DNA from 3 places in the Streptomyces sp. C genome. Region 2 is predicted to be linked to each of the others. Evidence: riboswitches for the same ligand, from Rfam matches in the RefSeq annotation. Region 2 holds a riboswitch; each other region holds the start of a gene.
What was found. Region 2 has a riboswitch for cobalamin ahead of SSNG_RS23740 (ribonucleoside-diphosphate reductase subunit alpha). Riboswitches for the same ligand answer to the same signal wherever they lie in the genome.
Positions count from the first base shown of each region.

Region 1: linked by a shared signal. The riboswitch ahead of SSNG_RS31350 (ABC transporter substrate-binding protein) and the one ahead of SSNG_RS23740 (ribonucleoside-diphosphate reductase subunit alpha) in region 2 are both predicted to bind cobalamin.
Region 3: linked by a shared signal. The riboswitch ahead of SSNG_RS24955 (energy-coupling factor ABC transporter permease) and the one ahead of SSNG_RS23740 (ribonucleoside-diphosphate reductase subunit alpha) in region 2 are both predicted to bind cobalamin.

Region 1 is NZ_GG657750.1:6,997,624-6,999,816, reverse strand. Features, by position in the region: gene SSNG_RS31350 (ABC transporter substrate-binding protein) at 29-1,018, opposite strand; cobalamin riboswitch at 1,054-1,197, opposite strand; gene SSNG_RS31345 (immunity 49 family protein) at 1,379-2,193, opposite strand, start outside.
Region 2 is NZ_GG657750.1:5,226,643-5,228,835, reverse strand. Features, by position in the region: gene SSNG_RS23750 (Uma2 family endonuclease) at 1-15, opposite strand, end outside; gene SSNG_RS23745 (GNAT family N-acetyltransferase) at 94-588, shown strand; cobalamin riboswitch at 608-742, shown strand; gene SSNG_RS23740 (ribonucleoside-diphosphate reductase subunit alpha) at 887-2,193, shown strand, end outside.
Region 3 is NZ_GG657750.1:5,488,968-5,491,160, forward strand. Features, by position in the region: gene SSNG_RS24950 (energy-coupling factor ABC transporter substrate-binding protein) at 1-167, opposite strand, end outside; gene SSNG_RS24955 (energy-coupling factor ABC transporter permease) at 167-865, opposite strand; cobalamin riboswitch at 894-1,093, opposite strand; gene SSNG_RS24960 (flavodoxin family protein) at 1,213-1,932, shown strand; gene SSNG_RS24965 (hypothetical protein) at 1,960-2,193, opposite strand, start outside.

The DNA.
Region 1 (2,193 bases), 1.8 Mb from region 2:
GCGAGCAGCACCAGCGAGAGCCCGCGCCTCACGGGGCGTCGAGGTGCAGCTGACGGCCGAGGGACTCGACGGCGTCGGCGACGCGCACGCCGAGCACGGCGGAGGAGAGCGGCAGCACGACGAACCGCCGGTTCTTGACGGCGGGAACCTCCGCCAGCGCCGGGTCGTTCAACAGGCGCTGCTTCTTGGCCTCCACGGTGGTGCCGCCGTAGTCGTAGATGAGGACGACCTCGGGCGCGCGCTCGATGACCTTCTCCCACGGTACGTCGCCGAAGGTGTCCTTGAGGTCGGCGAACACGTTCGTTCCCCCGGCGAGGGAGACGATCTCGTTGCCGATGCCGTTGCCTCCCGAGGTGAAGGCGGAGGCCTCGCCGGAGTCGTAGACGAAGACGGACGGCCGGGCCCGGTCCTTCACCCGTGCGGTGACGGCGTCGACGCGCCGCTGCTCGTCCCGGACGAGCTCCTCGCCGCGCTCGGGCACGCCGAAGGTCCGGGCGACCTCGGTGATCTCGGTCCTCAGCTGTTCGAGCCCGACCGGGCCCTGGGTGCAGTACTCCACGCTCAGCCGGGACCCGATGCCGGCCTTGGCCAGCGCTTCCCGGTCCCGGCCCTGCCCCTTGTCGAAGGCGCTGGCGTAACCGCCGTACACGAAGTCGGGGTTGGCGCCGAGGAGCACCTCCTTGGAGGGGTACTCCTTCGCCAGCACCTTGATCCTGTCGTAGGCGGGCCGGTAGGCGGGCAGCACGGAGTCGTCGAGATAGGCGGTCCCGGCCATCCGGTCCTGCAACCCGAGGGCCAGCATGATCTCGGTGGCGTGCTGGTTCATGGTGACGGCGCGCTCGGGCGGCGCCTGGTAGGTGCTGCTGACACCGCAGTTGGTGACGGTGTACGGGAACCCGGGCGCGGCCTGCGCCCCGCCCGCGGACCGCTCGGCCCCGGTAGGACCGCCGCAGGCGGCGAGCGGCAGGACAAGGGCGAAGGGCAGGAAGGAGCGCACGGCGGCGCGGACACGCGACATGGTGAGGCCTCTCCGGGGGATCCTCGTCCCCGGTCGAAGTGAAGAGGCGGTGCGTCAGTGTCTGACTCCCGGCCCCCACGCGCACGCACGCGGCGACCGGTCACAGTGGCGGGACCGCACCGGATTCACACCGGTTTCCTGTCCTGCACCGCCGGGACAACCCGCCCAAGTCTGCCAGACGCGTCCTTTGCACCCCGCCCCCGGCCCGGAACTCCCGCCCCGGCGCTGGATCGTGTGGGTGCGGCGGGCAGCACGGTACCGGGGCACGGCGAAGGGCCACTTGGTTCACCCTCCGCGCCACGCCGCGGTGGTGAAGCAGGGCATCGCGTACCGCGTTGGCGGTGGCCCCGGAGTCGGCCGTCAGGCGTCCACTTCACCGACCCAGCCGAACTCCAGGAGTGCCTTCGGGAGATACTCGGACTCGACCTGGATCGCCATACCCGCATCACGGGCCATGCAGGCGATCGCGAGCGGGCCGAGGGCGACCAGGCCTTCGCCGCTCCTCGAACGGGCCTCGTTCGCAGTCCAGTACTCCTTGTGCCAGGTGAGCGCCTCGGCCAAGGACTCGTTGAACCGCTCCTCGTCCCGGGTCGCATACCGGTGGAAGAGGTTGAGCGGCGGATAGAGGATCTTCAGCATCAGCTCCTGGCTGGCAATCTGAACATGTGCGGGGTCCGTGCCCTCTACTGCGCGGACCAGGCTGTCCCACGTCTCCTGCCGCCCGAAAGGGTGGTTCTGGAGCGTCTCCACCCACGAGTAGACGTACTCGTCGAACTCCGCACCGGACGCACGGAGGAACGGCAGGGGGACCTGCGCGAGCCGGTTCATGCGCTCGTCCTCCCGGCAGATCGCCGCCAGGTAGAAGGAGGTGAGCCAGTTGGCGGCGTGCAGGTACTCCTGGGGTCCCGTCGCCGGCAGCTCCCTCTCCTCGCCATTGGCGCCGACGCGGCACCTGACGGGCCCCTCGGTTGCCTGGCCGGCCGTGAACAGCGCGGAGCCGGTCTGCATGGCGAGGATCCAGGCCTGCCACGTGGTGAACCGATCCGCAACGGGGTCCGCGAGGCAGTGCCACTTGGCTGCAACAAGTGCGAGCGTCAGTGCGTCATGGCGATCGTCCTCTGATGTTCCGAGCCCCGCAAGCACCTCTTCGGCACTCTTGATGATCGGCGCCATGG
Region 2 (2,193 bases):
TGTCATCACGGTCATGCCTCGCTCACCTTCCATCAACGGTGCTCCTTCGACGATAGCGCCGACCACCGACACCCGTCCGGCACACTCGGCGGCATGGACATCGAGATCAGAACGGCGAGGGAAGACGAGTACGGGCGGCTCGGGGAGATCACCGGAGCCGCCTACAGCGGGGACGGGCTGCTGGACCTGAACGACGACGACACCTACCTGAACGTCCTGCGCGACGTCGCCGGGCGGGCCGGGGACGGGGAGGTGCTCGTCGCCGTCGAGGACGGCCGGGTGCTCGGGGGCGTGACGTTCGCCGCACCCGGCAGCCGGCTCGCGGACGTGGCCGGACCGGAGGAAGCCGAATTCCGGATGCTCGCCGTGGCGCCCGAGGCGCGCGGCAAGGGCGTCGGGGAGGCCCTCGTACGCGCCTGCACCGAACGGGCCCGCGCCCTGGGCGTCAGGGCCCTCGTGCTGTCCACCCAGCCGGCCATGCTGGGCGCCCAGCGGATCTACGGGCGACTGGGCTTCGTCCGCACTCCCGAGCTCGACTGGTCGCCCATCCCCGCCCTGAAACTGCTGACCTACCGTCTGGAGCTGTAGCCGCGCCGACACAACATGTGGTGGGTCGCGCACGGGCGGCCCCCCACATGTATGCTCATCCTCGCTGTCGCCGCAGGGGGATCCGGTGCGAATCCGGAACTGTCCCGCAACGGTATGAAAAGTCCGAGGACCTGCCGACAGTGCGCCCGGATCGACCGAACCGGGTGCCGACACGTCCGGGTCTCGCGGTTGGGCCGGTGGACGCCATGCGGTGAGTACGCGATCCGGTCGCGCCCGCATGCGCCTCCCCGCGCCCCGATCCGCCGAAGACCGGGCCGAGCGAGGGAGAGCTCCCGCCGTGACCATCGCGCCTTCCGCACCGCGCGCCGAGTCCGTTTCTGGCGACACCACCGAAGGCCCGGGGGCCGCGCTGCTGCGTACTCTCACCGAGCTGACCGCCGACCTCCCCGACACCGACCCCGGCCGGGTCGCCGCCGCAGCCCTGCGCGGCCGCAGCGCCTCCGCCGACGAGGCCGAGCTGCGCGGGCTGGCCACCGAGGCCGCGGCGGGCCTGATCTCCGAGGACCCCGCCTACTCCCGGCTCGCCGCCCGCCTGCTGACGCTGGCCGTGGCCGACGAGGCCGCCGGCCAGGGCGCGACCTCCTTCGCCGAGTCCGTCGCCGTCGGCCACCGCGAGGGCCTGATCGCCGACCGCACCGCCGAGTTCGTCGCCGCCCACGCCGCCCGCCTGGACGCGCTGGTCGAGCACGCGCTCGCCGAGGGCGCGGACGACCGCTTCGGCTTCTTCGGCCTGCGCACCCTGCACAGCCGCTACCTGCTGCGCCACCCGATCACCCGCCAGGTGATCGAGACCCCGCAGTACTTCATGCTGCGCGTGGCCTGCGGCCTCGCCGAGGACGACTCGGTCCAGGCCGTCGAGGAAGTCGCCTCGCTGTACCGGCTGATGAGCCGCCTGGACTACCTGCCGTCGTCGCCGACGCTCTTCAACTCCGGCACCCGCCACCCGCAGATGTCCTCCTGCTACCTGCTGGACTCCCCGCTGGACGAGCTGGACTCGATCTACGACCGCTACCACCAGGTGGCGCGCCTGTCCAAGCACGCCGGCGGCATCGGCCTCTCGTACTCCCGCATCCGCGCCCGCGGTTCGCTGATCCGCGGCACCAACGGCCACTCCAACGGCATCGTGCCGTTCCTCAAGACCCTCGACGCCTCCGTCGCCGCCGTGAACCAGGGCGGCCGCCGCAAGGGCGCCGCCGCCGTCTACCTGGAGACCTGGCACGCCGACATCGAGGAGTTCCTGGAGCTCCGCGACAACACCGGCGAGGACCAGCGCCGTACGCACAACCTCAACCTCGCCCACTGGATCCCGGACGAGTTCATGCGCCGCGTGAACGCCGACGCCGACTGGTCGCTGTTCTCCCCGGCCGACGTCCCCGAGCTGGTCGACCTCTACGGCGACGAGTTCGACGCCGCCTACGTCAAGGCGGAGGCGGCCGGCCTCGCCAAGAAGACCATGCCGGCCCGCGACCTCTACGGCCGCATGATGCGCACCCTCGCGCAGACCGGCCAGGGCTGGATGACCTTCAAGGACGCCTCCAACCGGACCGCGAACCAGACCGCGCTGCCCGGCACCGTCGTCCACTC
Region 3 (2,193 bases), 260 kb from region 2:
CAGGGCTCGTAGTCCGGCTTCAGCTCGGTGATGGCCGCCTCGGCCTGCGCGTCGGCGCCGGTGAACGGCTCCTCCTTGCCGTCGCCGAGCCCCAGCGCGAGCGGGATCACCGCCAGCGCCGCCACCAGGAGCAGCAGCAGGGTGTTGATCTTCGCGTTCCTGCTCATCAGAGGGCCGCCTCCTGCTTCGCCTGCTTGCCCCCGGTCAGCTTCGCGACACCGAGCCGGACCAGGTCCGACTTGCTGGACTGCATCAGCAGCCGCATCACGAGGACCGTCAGCAGGCCCTCGCTGATCGCGAGCGGGATCTGGGTGAGGGCGAAGATGCCCGCGAACTTCTCCAGGGAGCCCAGGAAGCCGCTCGCCGGGTCGGGGAAGGCCAGCGCCAGCTGGACGGAGGTGACGCAGTAGGTGACCAGGTCGGCGAAGAACGCGCCGAAGAAGACGGTCACCATCAGCGGCGCGCCGGACTTCCGCAGCAGCCGGTAGACCCCGTAGCCGGCCCAGGGCCCGGCGACGGCCATCGAGAAGACGTTGGCGCCCAGCGTGGTGAGTCCGCCGTGGGCCAGCAGCAGCGCCTGGAAGAGGAGGGTGATCGTGCCGAGCACCGCCATGATCGGCGGCCGGAAGAGGATGGCTCCGAGCCCCGTCCCCGTCGGGTGCGAACAACTTCCCGTCACGGAAGGGATCTTCAGGGCGGACAGGACGAACGTGAACGCACCGGACGCCCCGAGCAGCAGTGTGCTCTCTGGGTTCGCCTTCACCTCGCGGGTCAGCGCGCGGACCCCGTGGACGACGAAGGGGGCGGACGCGGCGCCCCAGGCGGCCGCGTGCAAAGGGGGTAGGAACCCCTCGGCTATATGCATGGGTTGGGAGACCTCTCCAGCACCTCGTGGATGGACGACGCGCCCCGGCCGGTCTCCTGGCTCACGGGTACTGATGCCCTGGCTCCGCCTTCCCGGGCCCGTGCGGTATCCCGCGCGGGCCCAGTGGCTTCCCGCGGGGGAGAGTGGAGCCGGACTTCCCGATCACAGTGGCGAGGGCCGCACCGGTCTTGCACCGGTTTCCCGAACACCAAGGCCAGACGACCCTAGTCGCCCGCACGGACCGTCACAACCCGGACCGATCCGGCCACCCGCCCGCCCACCCGCCGAGCACCCGTACGGGCCAGGCCCGCTGGCCGGTCCGCCGGGCCCCCGGCACGGTGGAGGGCATGGCCGCCGACGACAGCCCCCGGTACGAGGACCTCTCCGCCGTCTACGTCAACTGCACCCTCAAGCGCTCTCCCGAGACCAGCAACACCGAGGGCCTGATCGCCCGGAGCCGGGCCGTCATGGAATCGGCGGGCGCCCGCACCTCGCTGATCCGCGCCGTCGACCACGACATCGCCACCGGTGTCTGGCCGGACATGACCGACCACGGCTGGGAGAGCGACCAGTGGCCGGTCCTGTACAGCCAGATCATGGACGCGGACATCCTGGTGCTGTGCGGCCCCATCTGGCTGGGGGACAACAGCTCCGTCATGAAGCAGGTGATCGAGCGGCTCTACGCCTGCTCCTCCCTGCTGAACGAGCAGGGGCAGTACGCCTACTACGGGCGGGTCGGCGGAGCGCTGATCACGGGGAACGAGGACGGCGTCAAGCACTGCGCCATGAACATCCTCTACAGCCTCCAGCACCTCGGCTACGCGATCCCGCCCCAGGCCGACGCGGGCTGGATCGGCGAGGCCGGCCCCGGCCCCTCCTACCTGGACCCGGGCTCGGGCGGACCCGAGAACGACTTCACGAACCGGAACACCACGTTCATGTCGTGGAACCTGATGCACCTGGCGGCACTCCTCAAACGCGCCGGCGGCATGCCGGCCCACGGCAACCAGCGCTCCCTGTGGGACGCCGGCTGCCGCTTCGACTTCCCCAACCCCGAACACCGCTAGCCGGGCGGCTCCGGGGCGGCCACGGGGTCAGCAGGTGTTGGGGTGCGGGAAGTCCAGCACGAGCCGCTCGGGCGAGTGCAGGACGGAGGTCTTCCAGGTCGGCTGGGTGTCGAAGGCGGCGCCGAAGGTCACGTACCCCTCGTAGTCGCCGGTCATGGCGATGCCCTTGAGCTTGCTGAGGTAGATCTTCTGGAGCCTGGGCCCCTGGTAGACGTTCTGCCCCGCGTCGTCGTGCCCGGCCGCGGGGTGCAGGCGGATCTC